Regions from separate parts of the Paenibacillus sp. JJ1683 genome, predicted to be linked through region 1. Evidence: riboswitches for the same ligand, from Rfam matches in the RefSeq annotation. Region 1 holds a riboswitch; each other region holds the start of a gene.
What was found. A riboswitch is a leader RNA that binds a small molecule or an ion and turns the genes downstream of it on or off. The one in region 1 is predicted to bind thiamine pyrophosphate.
Positions count from the first base shown of each region.

Region 2: linked by a shared signal. The riboswitch ahead of ACUC6J_RS13335 (thiamine phosphate synthase) and the one ahead of thiC (phosphomethylpyrimidine synthase ThiC) in region 1 are both predicted to bind thiamine pyrophosphate.
Region 3: linked by a shared signal. The riboswitch ahead of ACUC6J_RS02255 (ABC transporter substrate-binding protein) and the one ahead of thiC (phosphomethylpyrimidine synthase ThiC) in region 1 are both predicted to bind thiamine pyrophosphate.
Region 4: linked by a shared signal. The riboswitch ahead of tenA (thiaminase II) and the one ahead of thiC (phosphomethylpyrimidine synthase ThiC) in region 1 are both predicted to bind thiamine pyrophosphate.

Region 1 is NZ_CM129820.1:875,806-879,209, forward strand. Features, by position in the region: gene ACUC6J_RS03935 (alpha/beta hydrolase) at 1-497, opposite strand, end outside; gene ACUC6J_RS03940 (IclR family transcriptional regulator) at 796-1,539, shown strand; TPP riboswitch at 1,657-1,768, shown strand; gene thiC (phosphomethylpyrimidine synthase ThiC) at 1,956-3,404, shown strand, end outside.
Region 2 is NZ_CM129820.1:3,143,747-3,147,150, reverse strand. Features, by position in the region: gene ACUC6J_RS13340 (ABC-F family ATP-binding cassette domain-containing protein) at 1-934, shown strand, start outside; TPP riboswitch at 1,020-1,128, shown strand; gene ACUC6J_RS13335 (thiamine phosphate synthase) at 1,445-2,038, shown strand; gene thiO (glycine oxidase ThiO) at 2,096-3,244, shown strand; gene thiS (sulfur carrier protein ThiS) at 3,241-3,404, shown strand, end outside.
Region 3 is NZ_CM129820.1:509,601-513,004, reverse strand. Features, by position in the region: gene ACUC6J_RS02260 (pyridoxamine 5'-phosphate oxidase family protein) at 188-622, opposite strand; TPP riboswitch at 892-1,001, shown strand; gene ACUC6J_RS02255 (ABC transporter substrate-binding protein) at 1,197-2,240, shown strand; gene ACUC6J_RS02250 (MTH1187 family thiamine-binding protein) at 2,595-2,888, shown strand; gene ACUC6J_RS02245 (ABC transporter permease) at 2,885-3,404, shown strand, end outside.
Region 4 is NZ_CM129820.1:4,449,160-4,452,563, reverse strand. Features, by position in the region: gene thiD (bifunctional hydroxymethylpyrimidine kinase/phosphomethylpyrimidine kinase) at 1-696, opposite strand, end outside; gene thiM (hydroxyethylthiazole kinase) at 693-1,538, opposite strand; gene tenA (thiaminase II) at 1,564-2,253, opposite strand; TPP riboswitch at 2,386-2,488, opposite strand; gene ACUC6J_RS19010 (NAD-dependent malic enzyme) at 2,558-3,404, opposite strand, start outside.

The DNA of each region.
Region 1 (3,404 bases):
AGAAGCTGCTGGGATTCCGCCTTACCTCCGGTTGCGACGGCCTTGCTGTTTTGTGACGCGAATCCATAATCAAACATGACCACATTAAAGTTCAGACTGTGGGCATAATGCGCCAGATCATACATAGGAATCCAGCTTTCTTCGCGATTAGCCCCGTAACCATGACTGAAAATAATGGTTTTCCGCGATTGATCCGCCGGGATATACCAGCCTTGTACGATACGGCTACCATCCTTGGCTGGGAAGCTGACATCTTCATAAGGCATGCCTTTGGCCTGCATCGGATTAGAGTACAAGGGTGCGACGGTGGGATTCGTAAGCACCCAGGCGATGTAAGCATGCAAGGCAATAAAGCAAAACAACAGAAAAAATACGACCGACAGCAGCAGAGCAATCACAACGTGCTTGAACCGCAGCATACGGGGATTAAAGAGTGGGGTGGACGGCTCCTGAACAGCGGTCTGTAGCTGAGCGTTGCGCTGGGATGTCGAAATCATGTAAGAGCCTCCTTATATAAAATTGATCTTCGAATCATAAAATTTAGGTATAATTCCACTTGAAAATAGTAGGGTATGTCCGTATAGATACCTATTATCGTATGATGGCTATTATCCAAAGTCAACGCCTGAACCGGAAAAGTAAAAATGATGCAAAGAATTGTCGATGTTTGTTCTTGTTCTGTAATATGGTTGTCACAAAAACATCGGTTTACAGTAGCCGCGACTATTCTATATAATTTATGTAACCATGTTTCATAGTGTGAAACGAATATGGATACAAGAGGAGCGGTTCACGATGGAAGACCGTAAATTAACCGTCCGCGCTGTAGAGCGTGCACTTGATATACTGCTGTGTTTTACCGCAGAATCTGATCTTGGTCTAACGGAGATTGCCTCCCAAATTGGTCTACATAAAAGCACTGTTCATCGTCTTTTGACTACGCTGGAGGATCGGGGATTTGTCGTTCGGAATGCCGAAACGGAAAAATATAGGCTTGGTTTTCGCATATGGGAGCTGTCCACGCATCTGTCCCAAAGCGATGAGCCGGCGGTGTTGTTACAGCCTGCAATGGAAGGACTGCGTGATCGCTTAGGGGAAACGGTCAGCTTGTACCTGCGGGATGGAAGCATGCGTATTCGCATACAAGCCGTGCAGAGCAATCAGGCGATCCGCAGGGTTGCGCCTGTAGGTGCGCGTATGCCGCTGGCTGTGGGAGCCTCCAGCAAGGTGCTGGCGGCCTTTATGCCACCACAGGAGCTGGAGGTATTGCTAAGCAGTGAAGAATGGCCACCTTCGGTAGACCCGGAGGTTTATAAAGCCCAGCTGCAGGACATTCGTGAGAAAGGCTATGCGACCAGCTATGAAGAACGTGAGCCAGGAGCTGCGGCTGTGGCCGCGCCTATTGTGAACCGAAAGGGACAGGTCACGGCGGCTTTATCTGTATCCGGCCCGGTCAGTCGACTTGCGCCCGAGACGCTGCATGAGTTTGCACCGATTTTGATCGAAGCAGCCAAGGAAATGGGGCTTATGCTTCCGTGACAGTAATCAATACAAAAGGAAAGCATACAAGGGTTGCCAAAGCTATAAATTTAAAGTAGTCTGATAGAGATGGCGGTATGTCTGTTATAGCCACCAATTCATGTGAATAGAAAGTATCACAGTTACTGGGGGAGCCTGTAATGCGGGCTGAGATGGAATCAGGCAAGATTCCGGACCCTTTGCACCTGATCTGGATCATACCAGCGTAGGGAAGTAATCGGCCATTGAAATGTATACGCAGCTGCTGTCTACGGCCGCGCATTGGAATATGATTATTCCACGTGCGATCGGTTTGGATAGCTGTCTCGTTTGATTAGCCGGTTCCCTAGGGAACCGGCTTTTTTGCATAGATCAGCGCCACCCTGGGAATGGTTCCGGATCGGTGTGTCATTTCAACGATACGGGAGGAATGGATCATGAAACCGACAGAAACAAAAGGAACAAAAGAAACAGGAATGAAATCAGCAGATGCAGGATTGGCGGGAATAATAGAAGTAGAGGGAGAGAAGGCCAAAGCGGAGCAAGCCAGTGGGCTACAGCCCTTTCCGGGGAGCCGTAAGGTGTATATTCAAGGTTCTCGGCCAGACATTGCCGTGCCAGAGCGTGAAATCGCGCTGCAACCCACACATACGCCGCAGGGAACCGAGTATCATGAGCCACTGCGTGTATACGATACCAGCGGTCCGATGACGGACGAAGCCTACCAGGTCGATATCCGTCAGGGATTGCCACCATTACGGCGAGCTTGGGCACTGGAACGGGGGGATGTGGAGGCTTATGAGGGCCGCGCCGTCAAGCCGGAGGATAATGGACTGAAACCCGGCTCCAAACGGGAGACAGTGGAATTTCCCGGCGTGACCAACCGTCCGCTACGGGCTTCGCAAGGGCGTACTGTGACGCAAATGCACTATGCGCGGCAAGGGATCATTACGCCTGAAATGGAATTTGCGGCGATCCGCGAAGTTGTAGAGCCCGAGTTTGTACGACAGGAGCTGGCGGCTGGACGAGCTATTTTACCTTCAAATATCAATCACCCGGAAAGCGAGCCCATGGTCATTGGACGCCATTTTCACGTAAAGATCAATGCGAACATTGGGAATTCCGCAGTTACGTCCTCCATCGAGGAAGAAGTGGAGAAGATGACCTGGGCTGTGCGCTGGGGCTCAGACACCGTCATGGACCTGTCTACAGGCCGGAATATTCATACAACGCGCGAATGGATCATCAGGAATTCTCCCGTACCGATTGGAACGGTGCCGCTATATCAGGCACTGGAAAAGGTGAACGGCGAAGCTGAGAAGCTGACGTGGGAGCTGTATCGAGACACGCTGATTGAGCAGGCGGAGCAGGGAGTGGACTATTTTACGATCCATGCGGGTGTATTGCTGCGATATATACCGATGACGGCGAATAGAATGACGGGAATTGTATCCCGGGGCGGGTCGATCATGGCAGCCTGGTGCCTTGCACACCATCAGGAGAATTTTTTGTATACGCATTTTGAAGAAATCTGTGAAATTATGAAAGCCTACGATGTGGCCTTTTCTCTCGGGGATGGTCTGCGTCCAGGGAGTATCTATGATGCGAATGATGAAGCACAATTTGCAGAGCTAGAGACGTTGGGCGAGCTCACGCAAATTGCATGGAAGCATGATGTCCAGGTCATGATTGAAGGGCCAGGACATGTCCCTATGCACAAAATCAAGGAGAATGTGGATTTACAAATGGAGATTTGTAAGGAAGCCCCCTTTTATACTTTAGGGCCGCTGACGACGGATATCGCACCAGGATATGATCATATTACCTCAGCTATCGGGGCAGCCATGATCGGTTGGTTCGGGACGTCCATGCTGTGCTACGTTACG
Region 2 (3,404 bases), 2.3 Mb from region 1:
TTATCCCTATGCTTTTATCCTCATCTCACATGATACTGAATTTATGAACCAAGTCGTTAATGTAATCTACCATCTTGAATTTGCTAAGATGACCCGCTATTCAGCTAACTATGAAAAGTTTCTTGAAATGGCGGATCTGAACAAAGCACAGCATATTGATGCATATGAGAAGCAGCAGGAATATATTAAGAAACAGGAAGATTTTATTCAGCGCAATAAAGCGCGCGCATCTACATCAGGCCGTGCAAAAAGCCGTGAAAAGCAGCTTGATCGGATCGAACGTATTGATAAGCCTGAAGAAGCTGCAAAGCCAACCTTTCAGTTCAAAGAAGCCCGTGCGAGCGGGAAAACGGTTTTTGAGGGTATTGATTTTGAAATTGGCTACACTCATGCTCTTTTGCCTAAAATGTCCATGACGATCGAACGTGGCGAAAAGATCGCAATTGTTGGCTGCAATGGTGTTGGTAAGTCTACGTTGCTCAAAACCATTCTTGGGAAAATACCTCCAATCAGCGGAAAAACCTATCAAGGGGATTTCTTGCAGCCTGCTTATTTTGAACAGGAAGTAAAGGCGGAGAAAATTACACCGATTGACGATGTATGGAATGAATTTCCGCATTTGAATCAGCATGAAGTACGAGCGCATTTGGCGCGCTGTGGTTTGAAGAATGAGCATATCACCCGGCCTTTGTCTGCGCTTAGTGGTGGAGAACAGGCTAAAGTCCGCCTTTGTAAACTGTTAATGCGTGAGAGCAACTGGGTACTGTTTGATGAGCCTACCAACCACTTGGATGTCAAAGCAAAGGATGAACTCAAACGCGCTTTGAAGGAATACAAAGGGACCGTATTGCTTGTATCCCACGAACCGGATTTTTACGAGGATTGGGTAACCAAAACGTGGAATGTAGAAGAGTGGTCTAGTAAAGTTAACTAAAATCCAGTTCTGACAGATTTCACACAAGGTGGGGTTTGCAGAATTAGGAAAATATGCTAAGCTATCTTTAGCTGATACAATAAAATAGCCACACTAGGGGAGCCGCCCATGCGGCTGAGACGAAATAAATGGATTTCGGACTCTTTGTACCTGATCTGGGTTATGCCAGCGTAGGGAAGTGAGTACTGTACAAACAAGGTAGTAGATCTTTACTTTTGTTTGTGCAGGGAACGATATACGTTTACGGATATAATAGTCCGTTCGATTTTGAACGTTTGTCAAGCCACTTCCTCTGGGAAGTGGCTTTTTGCGTTTCGTTCATCTTCATTTGTTCGAGCTTCCGTAGACGGATTTACATATGATCTCCTTTCATTATTGCTGGTACATGTGGCTGGCTCCGTATGATATTACCCAATAGGGAGCTGCAACAATATAGTTCAGCTTATACGATTATTTTATATTTTTTAGTCCAAGTGAGGTGAAAATGAGATCGAATTACACGTAATTACGATGGAAAGTGTCTCCTGTGTGGATGTACCCAAAGTGGCTGCCGCTATTTGTCCTTATATTCATTATGTACACGCACGTTCGAAACAGAAGGGTGCCTCTGCTTTGCTTTCTTTGACTCGTAGCATGATCGAGCAGGAAGTTCCTTTGCAGCAAATTGTAGTAAATGACCGTATGGACGTAGCTTTACTTACCTTGGCAAGAGCTGTCCAGCTACCTGCTAATGGGTTATCTGTGATGGATGCGAAAAGTCTGCTTCCAGTGGGTACACGCTGTGGAGTGTCTGTACATTCCTTGGAGGAGGTGCAGACCGCTGAGCAGGGGGGAGCAGACTATGTACTATTTGGTCATGTATATGAGACCTATTGTAAGGCCGGTCTTGTACCGCGGGGTGTAGCACAGCTTGAACGCATTTGCAGATTGTCGGCCATTCCGGTGATAGCGTTGGGAGGCATACAACCTCATCATGTTCCAGAGCTCTATCATGCCGGAGCAAGCGGAATTGCGGTGATGTCTGGTATATGGGAAGCAGAGTCACCCGTTGCAGCAGCGATGGAATATAGGCGAATGGTAGATCTTGTAGTTCATGACCTGTAGCAAGAAAACGAGACGAAGGGAAAGCAGAATGCTCACCGGAGAGGAGACACGGAACATATGTCAAAGACACATACAGAGAAAAAAGCAATAGGACACGCAGAATGCTTGGTCATAGGCGGAGGTGTGATCGGCAGTGCCATTGCTTATCATGTGGCTAAGGAGGGACGAAGTACAATTATGCTGGAACGATGGATCCCCGGTGAGGGAGCATCAGGAGCAGCGGCGGGAATGCTGGCAGCGGAAAGCGAAGAGTTCTCAGACCTTGAGCTGGCGCGATTTGCTCGCGCAAGTCGAGATGCATTCCCTGACCTTGTCTGTGATTTGGAGCGTTTATCGGGTATTTCAGTTGATTTTCGTACAGAAGGTTTTGTGACCCCTTTTCGTTCAGAAGCAGAGGGCCAAAGGCGCTGGAATGCTGCGAATATCCGAGAGGATGATAGCCCTATTTGGTGGGATGCCAGGGAATTGGCTCGACGGATTCCGGGCTTGGCAGATCAAGTAATTGGGGCTATATACCGATCAAAGGAGACACAAGTGGCCCCTGTTCAGCTTTGCCGTGCTTATGCAGGGGCAGCTGCGGTGCTGGGAGCAACAATATGGTCTGGAACTCATGCCGAGGAACTGATCATACAGGACGGCCGAGTTTGCGGTGTGCGAACGGATAGTGGATTTTTTTCCTGCGATCAGGTCGTGATTGCCGCAGGCTTGGACAGCTTGAAATTACTAGAACAAATTGGATTTGATTATCCTCTTTATCCAGTCAAGGGTGAAGTGGTAGCAGTCTCCTTGAAGGACCATCCGTTGGATTATACCATTTATGCCGATGATGTTTACCTCGTGCCTAAACAGAATAACGAGCTTTGGATTGGGGCTACGAGTCTTCCACATCAATATGACAAAGAGGTGACCGTAGGAGGCTTAAAAGGACTGTTAGTACGTGCATCTGCCTGGTTGCCGCGTGTACAAGAAGCTTCTTTTATACGTGCTTGGGCGGGCTTACGTCCACAGGCAGCTGCGGAGCGTCCTTTCATTGGCCCTGTTCCTGGAGTAGAGGGCGTCTATGCTGCAGTCGGGCATTATCGTAACGGTGTCTTGCTTAGTGATGCGACTGGGCGAGCGATGGCAGCTATGCTTAAAGGGGCTGATGCGGCTGGACTTGGAATAAGCAAATTTTCTTCTGAACTCCTCAAGGAGGAAAGCTTATGAAGCTGATCATTAACGGACAGAGCATGACCATTTCTAATCGAATCACTCATGTGGATCAATTGCTGCATGAACTTGATTTAAAGGTGAAAACCGTAGTGGTAGAGCTGAATCGGCATATATTGACCCGTGAAGATCATCATGAGACGGTACTTAAGGATGG
Region 3 (3,404 bases), 370 kb from region 1:
CATATACATACTTTTGCACATATATGTAAGCTTTGAACCCACCATTCCTATTTTAATCCAACGCCAGACAAAAGAGTAGTCATTTGCTTAAAATATTTATGAAAAAATAATTATTTTGCGTATAAAAAAAGCCAATAAATCTCCTGAAAAAGTTGGAAATTTACTGGCTTGTCCGTTTATATTGTTTCTATTTCGTCCACACCTGGCGCTCCGTTTGTTGACCCACGTACTCAATACGAGTCGGATTGACGTCTAAGATGACATAATCGGGATCATCTGGTCCGGAAAACCATTTTTTCAGAGAATCATTCCACACTTGTTTGCGTAACCCCTCATCAGCTGTAATCTGGACGGTAGCCTCCACTTCCAAGACTTCCTTCGTGCCACCCACTTCATAGCCCAGCAGCAGATAAGCATTCGGATTGTCCTTTAGCTCATCCACTTTATGTGTTTTGCGATCCGTCGCCAGATGAATGTTCATTCCATCGTTAAAAAGGGCCATATAGCGTACTTTCGGTTTTCCGCCCTCAACCGTACCTAACGAGCAAAATTTGTTGTTATCCAAAGCCTTCACAATGGCTTGTTCCAGCTGACTGCGATCCAGTGTCTCCGTTTTACCCACAGTACAACAACTCCTTTTTACGAATTAGAATTCTATAGGGCTATGCCACTTGGCACCAGCTCTCCTAAACATACAGTGTAGCTGTTCTGAAAATAACATGACCGAAACAGATCTGAATGATTCATGTCCATTTTCAGATCAAAGCTCACAGTAAAAGTGTACCCTGTCGTTCGACAAATGAACCGTGAGCGCTCCCTCAAGGCTGGACAGACCTGCTTTCAAGGCATATAATCGTCGTAGTAAACCCGAATAAACGAACCCATTAAACCATACAATGCCAGGGGTGCTGGAATCGGCCGGCTGAGAGTGTGTCCCAAGACACTGACCCTTACAACCTGATCTGGGTAATGCCAGCGTAGGAATGCTTAAGCAAGATGTGCCTTTTATTAAAACAGGACATCCCTTACTTTGGTATATACAAGCGCAAGCGTCCCGGAATCTCGGGACGCTTTTTTTGTTGAAGATAAAGTTGTTGGAAAGATTGCTTCCGGCAGATGTGATTTTTGTGAAAATGGGGAATATAAACTGTCTGATTGGACGGATAACGGGTAATTAAAAAGGAGAGAACACAACGATGAAGCGCATGAAAATGTTAAGCCTGGGTCTGATCAGTCTGTGGCTCATGGCTATGACTCTGACCGCTTGCGGCGGCAATCCCCCTACATCTCAAAAGGAGGTTCCTGCTGCCGACACTTCAACGTCTACCTCGGCAAAGGGGCTCAAAGATGTTAAAGTCGTGCTCGACTGGACACCCAATACGAATCACACGGGACTCTATGTCGCCAAGGACAAAGGATTTTACGAAAAAGCAGGCTTGAATGTCCAAATTGTTCAACCAGGTTCAGGCGGAGCCGACCAAATGGTTGCTTCGAATGCTGCACCTTTTGGTATCAGCTATCAAGAAGGCGTCACTCAGGCTCGTATCCAAGGCGTACCGCTCGTATCCATCGCTGCGGTGATTCAGCATAACACCTCTGGCTTCGCAGCTCCGGTAGACCGCGGAATTAAAAGCCCGAAAGATTTCGAGGGTAAAAGCTACGGCGGCTGGGGTTCTCCTGTAGAAGAAGCGGTCATGAAATCCATCATGGATTCAGACCAAGGTGATGTGAGCAAAGTGAAAATCGTCAATATGGGCAATGCAGACTATTTTACAGCCGTGAAGCGGGATATTGACTTTGCCTGGATTTTCTACGCATGGACCGGGATTGAGGCCGAGCTTCGAGGCGAGCCCTTGGATATGCTGTATGTAAAAGATTATTCCAAAAGTCTCGATTACTATACACCTGTAATTGTGAGCAATGAACAGACGATAAAAAACGATCCTGACCTAGTCAAAGCGTTCATGGACGCTACTGCACAAGGCTATGAATACACTATCGCCCATCCAGAAGAAGCGGCGAATATCTTAACTAAAGCTGTGCCAGAGCTGGACAAAAAACTGGTACTTGCTAGCCAAAAATGGCTAAGCCCGCGTTATCAGGACGATGCCACGCAATGGGGTTTACAAAAAGCAGAGGTATGGCAAAACTACTCGGATTGGATGTATGAACGCAAGCTGCTCAGCAAACCTTTGGAAGTCGATAAGGCCTTCACAAACGACTTCTTGCCCAAGCGTTGATCATTTTGTTAAATCGCTAAATAAGACTGGACTAGAGAAGTGAACGAAGCGCCACTACGCGCTTTGTGTGTAAAAATGCCACACAACCTATCAAAAAACTAAAGTGCTTTTAAGGCGGTTGGTAGCGGAGCGGTTCATTTGAATCTGGAGAAGCGAAGCGTTCGCCTGAAGCTTTCTTTAGGAAAGCTAGCTTCGGAAGCATACGCTCAGGGGGATTCTTACCTTTAAAATTTAATTCAAAGAATCCCATGGCAACAGCGATCGTAAGATCAAATGAAACGCGAAGCGGTCTCCCCACCTTAAACCACCATATCTTTTTTACTAACACTCCAATAAAGGACAGGTGAAATTCACATGGCTAATACACTGCTCAGCATTCAAGTAATCCCTAAAACACCTAATAACGAAGACTCTTACCCCTATGTAGACAAGGCGATTGAGGTCATCCAGCGTTCCGGTGTCAAACATCTGGTGAATCCATTGGATACGACCATGGAGGGCGAGCTCGACGAGTTGCTGAAAGTGGTTAAAGAAATGCACGAGGCTTTGACGGAAGCTGGAAGTCCCAGCGTCATTTCACAGATCAAAATTGCACATAACCCACAGGGCATCAGCATGAACAAGCTGACCGAGAAGTATCGCCCATGAATCCGAAAGGCAAGAACGCATCCTGGTGGAAAAGCGTATGGCCGCCCCTTGTGGCGGTCCTCTTCTTTTTAGCGGCTTGGCAGGGAGCGGTTTCCTATTTACATATTGAATCCTGGCTGCTGCCAGCTCCATCCCTAATCGTACAAGAGGGTATGGCGCAGTCGGCGTTGCTTGGTGCCCATACATGGGCTACGATTCGCCTGACGCTTGCGGGATTTGCTATAGGGACAGCAACAGGACTGCTGATCGCCATCGTTCTCCATACGATTCCTTTTCTCAAATCTGCTTTGTACCCGCTCCTGATCCTTAGCCAAAACATTCCGATTATCGCCCTCGGTCCGTTGCTCATGGTATGGTTCGGTTTTGGCGTGCTGCCCAAGCTTATGGTCATTACATTAGTATGCTTTTTTCCCGTGGCTGTAGCAGCCATGGACGGGCTGACACGGACGGACCGTATGATGATGAACTACATGCGGATGTCGGGTGCAAGCCGCCGGGCTATTTTTCTAAAACTAG
Region 4 (3,404 bases), 2.2 Mb from region 1:
GCCTTTCCCTAATTCAGCGGTAATCGCTGCTGAGAACGTACATCCTGTTCCGTGTGTGTGGACAGTTCGCACCCGCTTGCCGCCCAGCTCTGTGAAGGCTGTTCCGTCAAAGAGCAGGTCAATGACCTGACCGCTGTTTTCGCTCTCCTCATCGTGGCCGCCCTTGATCACAACGAATTTGGGACCCCGGCTGCTAATATGTCTCGCAGCTTCACGGCGCCCTTCCATCGTACGAATGCTTATCCCGGTTAAGGCCTCCGCTTCCGGGATATTTGGTGTGACGACCAGGGCCAAGGGGAGCAGGTCGTCGTTCAATGCCTGCACCGCTTCTGGTTGCAGCAGCTTTGCGCCCCCTTTGGCAATCATTACAGGATCGACGACAACCTTTTCCCAGCCGAACTTTCGGATCTGCTCGGCTACTAGGCGGATGATGCCTGCATCAAATAGCATGCCAGTCTTTAGGGCGTCGACTCCAAGATCTGATCCTACAGCTTCGATCTGTTGCGCTGTTGCTTCCTGTGGCAGCGGATATACACCGTGAACTCCCAAAGTATTTTGTACCGTTATAGCCGTAATAGCTGACATGCCGTATACGCCAAGCTCCTGAAAGGTTTTGAGATCGGCTTGAATTCCAGCCCCGCCGCCACTGTCTGAACCGGCAATCGTCAGCGCTCTCGGTACATGCACGTCTCTCATCGCGCACCACCTGTTGTAGTTGTTCCAGCTTCACGGATCGTGACATGCCCCTCTAGCGAACCAGTATGTAGTTTGGCAAGCTCGTCGAGAAAGGCAATCTGGAAGCTGCCCGGCCCCAGCTTTGCGGTATGCGCTGCGGCTCGAGAAGCTGCTGCACTGTAAAATGCCAAACCTGCTGTGCCTGCGAGCAGCAGGTTGGGTTCAACTGCTGCAAAGGCACCCAACACAGAGGTCAGCAGGCAGCCTGTTCCGGTTACCTTCGTAAGCAGCGCGTCTCCGCCACTAATCAATCGTACTTCAACCCCATCGGTGATGACGTCCTCTTTTCCAGTGATGACAACCATGGTATGGAGCGTTTGCGCAGCCCGAACTGCCAGATCGACATTACTGCTGTCAGCGCTGTCGCCTGCATCTACCCCTTTAATTTCTCGGGCTTCTCCGATCAGATGAGCGACTTCGGCTGCATTGCCTCGTACTAGTGAGATGTTAACCTCGTTTAGGATTCGCAGTGCTGACTCGGTTCTAAAACTAGTTGCTCCCGCACCGACTGGATCTAACAGAACTGGAATACCGTGAGCATTCGCCGATTGTCCAGCAAGGATCATGGCATCCACCAGCTCACGGTTTAGCGTACCGATATTTAACACGACGGCGCCCGCTATTTTGGCCATATCTGCTACTTCCTCCGGTGCATAAGCCATCACCGGGGAAGCCCCTAGTGCATATAGGCCGTTGGCTGTAAAGTTGGTGACCACCACATTGGTTATATTATGAACGAGGGGGTTGCTGTTTTGTACCTTTGTCAGGAGCGCCGAATAACTTTGTTCCCATATATTCATCATGTTTATCCTCTCTCATCTATACTGATTATTCCAAGACCGTAGCGTGCATTTGGACGGGCCATTGCTCCTGCTTATAAGCCATATCCCAGAACATATATTCCAGCTGGCAGCTTAGCATAAAATGCTCAATCATCCGCCCTCGCTCGGCAGCCGTGGCGACTTTCGCCCAAGCATCCACACGCTCTCGATATTTGAAGGTTACATCTTCAATCTGGTTGCCATAGAAGCAAATCCACTCATAGAACGGATGAGACTCGTCCGGTCTTACCTCGTCCATTAGCCTGCGTCCAATTTCAAGATATGTCCACGGACATGGTAGCAGCACGGCCATGATTTCCCCAAGAGTACCCTCATGTGCGACGGTCAGCATATGGCGGATATAATGATGAGCGGACGGAGCGAGTGGATATCCCTGCATCTCTTCATAGGTGACACCTGCGATAGCACAAAAATTTTGATGCGGATGAACCTCGCTGTTGAGAATAAAAGAGATCTGTTCGTTAAATACAGCCATATCCTCCCGGCTCGTGCTTTTGGAGATCGCGATGCCGTAAATCCGCATGTAGGCGTTCAAATATTCAAAGTCTTGTTTTACATAGTGAATCAGCTGTTCCCTTGTTAAATTTCCTTCAGCAATACCTCTCACAAAGGGATGCTCATAAATGGCTTGAAAAATGCCATCCGCCTGCTGACGGAGCTCTTGCGAAAAACTCATTTCCCCACCTCCAACAAAAATGGAGAACAAGAAGTCCCGTAAGATACAATTCTCGGAACAATGCCAAAAAGCCGCCCCGAAAACTGGAGCGGCTTCAACATAGGTTCAATGCGCAAAAACGCCTGAAACCCTATATAGAAGGCTCCACTTTCCTACGCTAGTACGAACTAGATCAGGTTCAAAGGGTCCAAGATTCATTCTTGTCTCAGCCATAATGGCTCCCCTAGTGGACTTTCCTATTCTTTTGACTAATACTGTACATTCGTTCCTATGTTATGTCAAATTGCTTATGCCTAGTGAAGGATTAGTGAGGGTGTTGGATTACACTTTCCACGGCTTTGACCCTCACATATTCCGGTTTCCACATTGCATCCCGAATGGCTTGCTCAATATTTGGAAGGTGTGCCTGAGCTACCTGATCCTGAATTGCGGCCTTTGCTACCGCAACCGCAACCGCAAACGAAACATCACGTAATTTTCGAATATGGGGCAGCAGTGCGCCGCCAAGTTCATTCGAATCTACGGCGTTGGCAACGGCATCAGCTGCTGCGGTAAACATGGAAGGGGTGATTCGTTTGGCCATGACCACAATTGCGCCTAGACCCAGTCCCGGGAAAACAAAGGCATTGTTCGCCTGTCCAATTTCAAATTTCGTACCGTTATAGCTGACGGGCTCAAAGGGACTTCCCGTAGCAATCAATGCTTTGCCATCAGTCCATCGTATCAAATCCTCGGGTACCGCTTCAGCCAGATTGGTAGGATTGGACATGGGCATAATGATCGGGCGTTCCACATGCTTTGCCATTTCCTTGATAATCTCTTCAGAAAAGGCACCCGCTACACCGGAAGTCCCAATTAAGATTGTAGGTTTTACCTGACGGATGACCTCCAGCAACGGTATTTTGCCGTCTTCCGATCGGGCCCATGAGCTGATTTCTTCCTTTTTACGCACATATGGTTTCTGATAATCGAGTACATCTTCCATATCGTCCGTTAATAATCCGCGATAATCAAAGGCCCAAAACGACCTGAATGAATCTTCTTCAGGAAGCCCGTCCTCGATCATAGCTCCTCGTATTTGGTCGGCGTTGCCGATTCCTGCTGCCCCCGGACCAAAGACAAGTATTTTTTGTTCACGTAGCGGAGTTTTG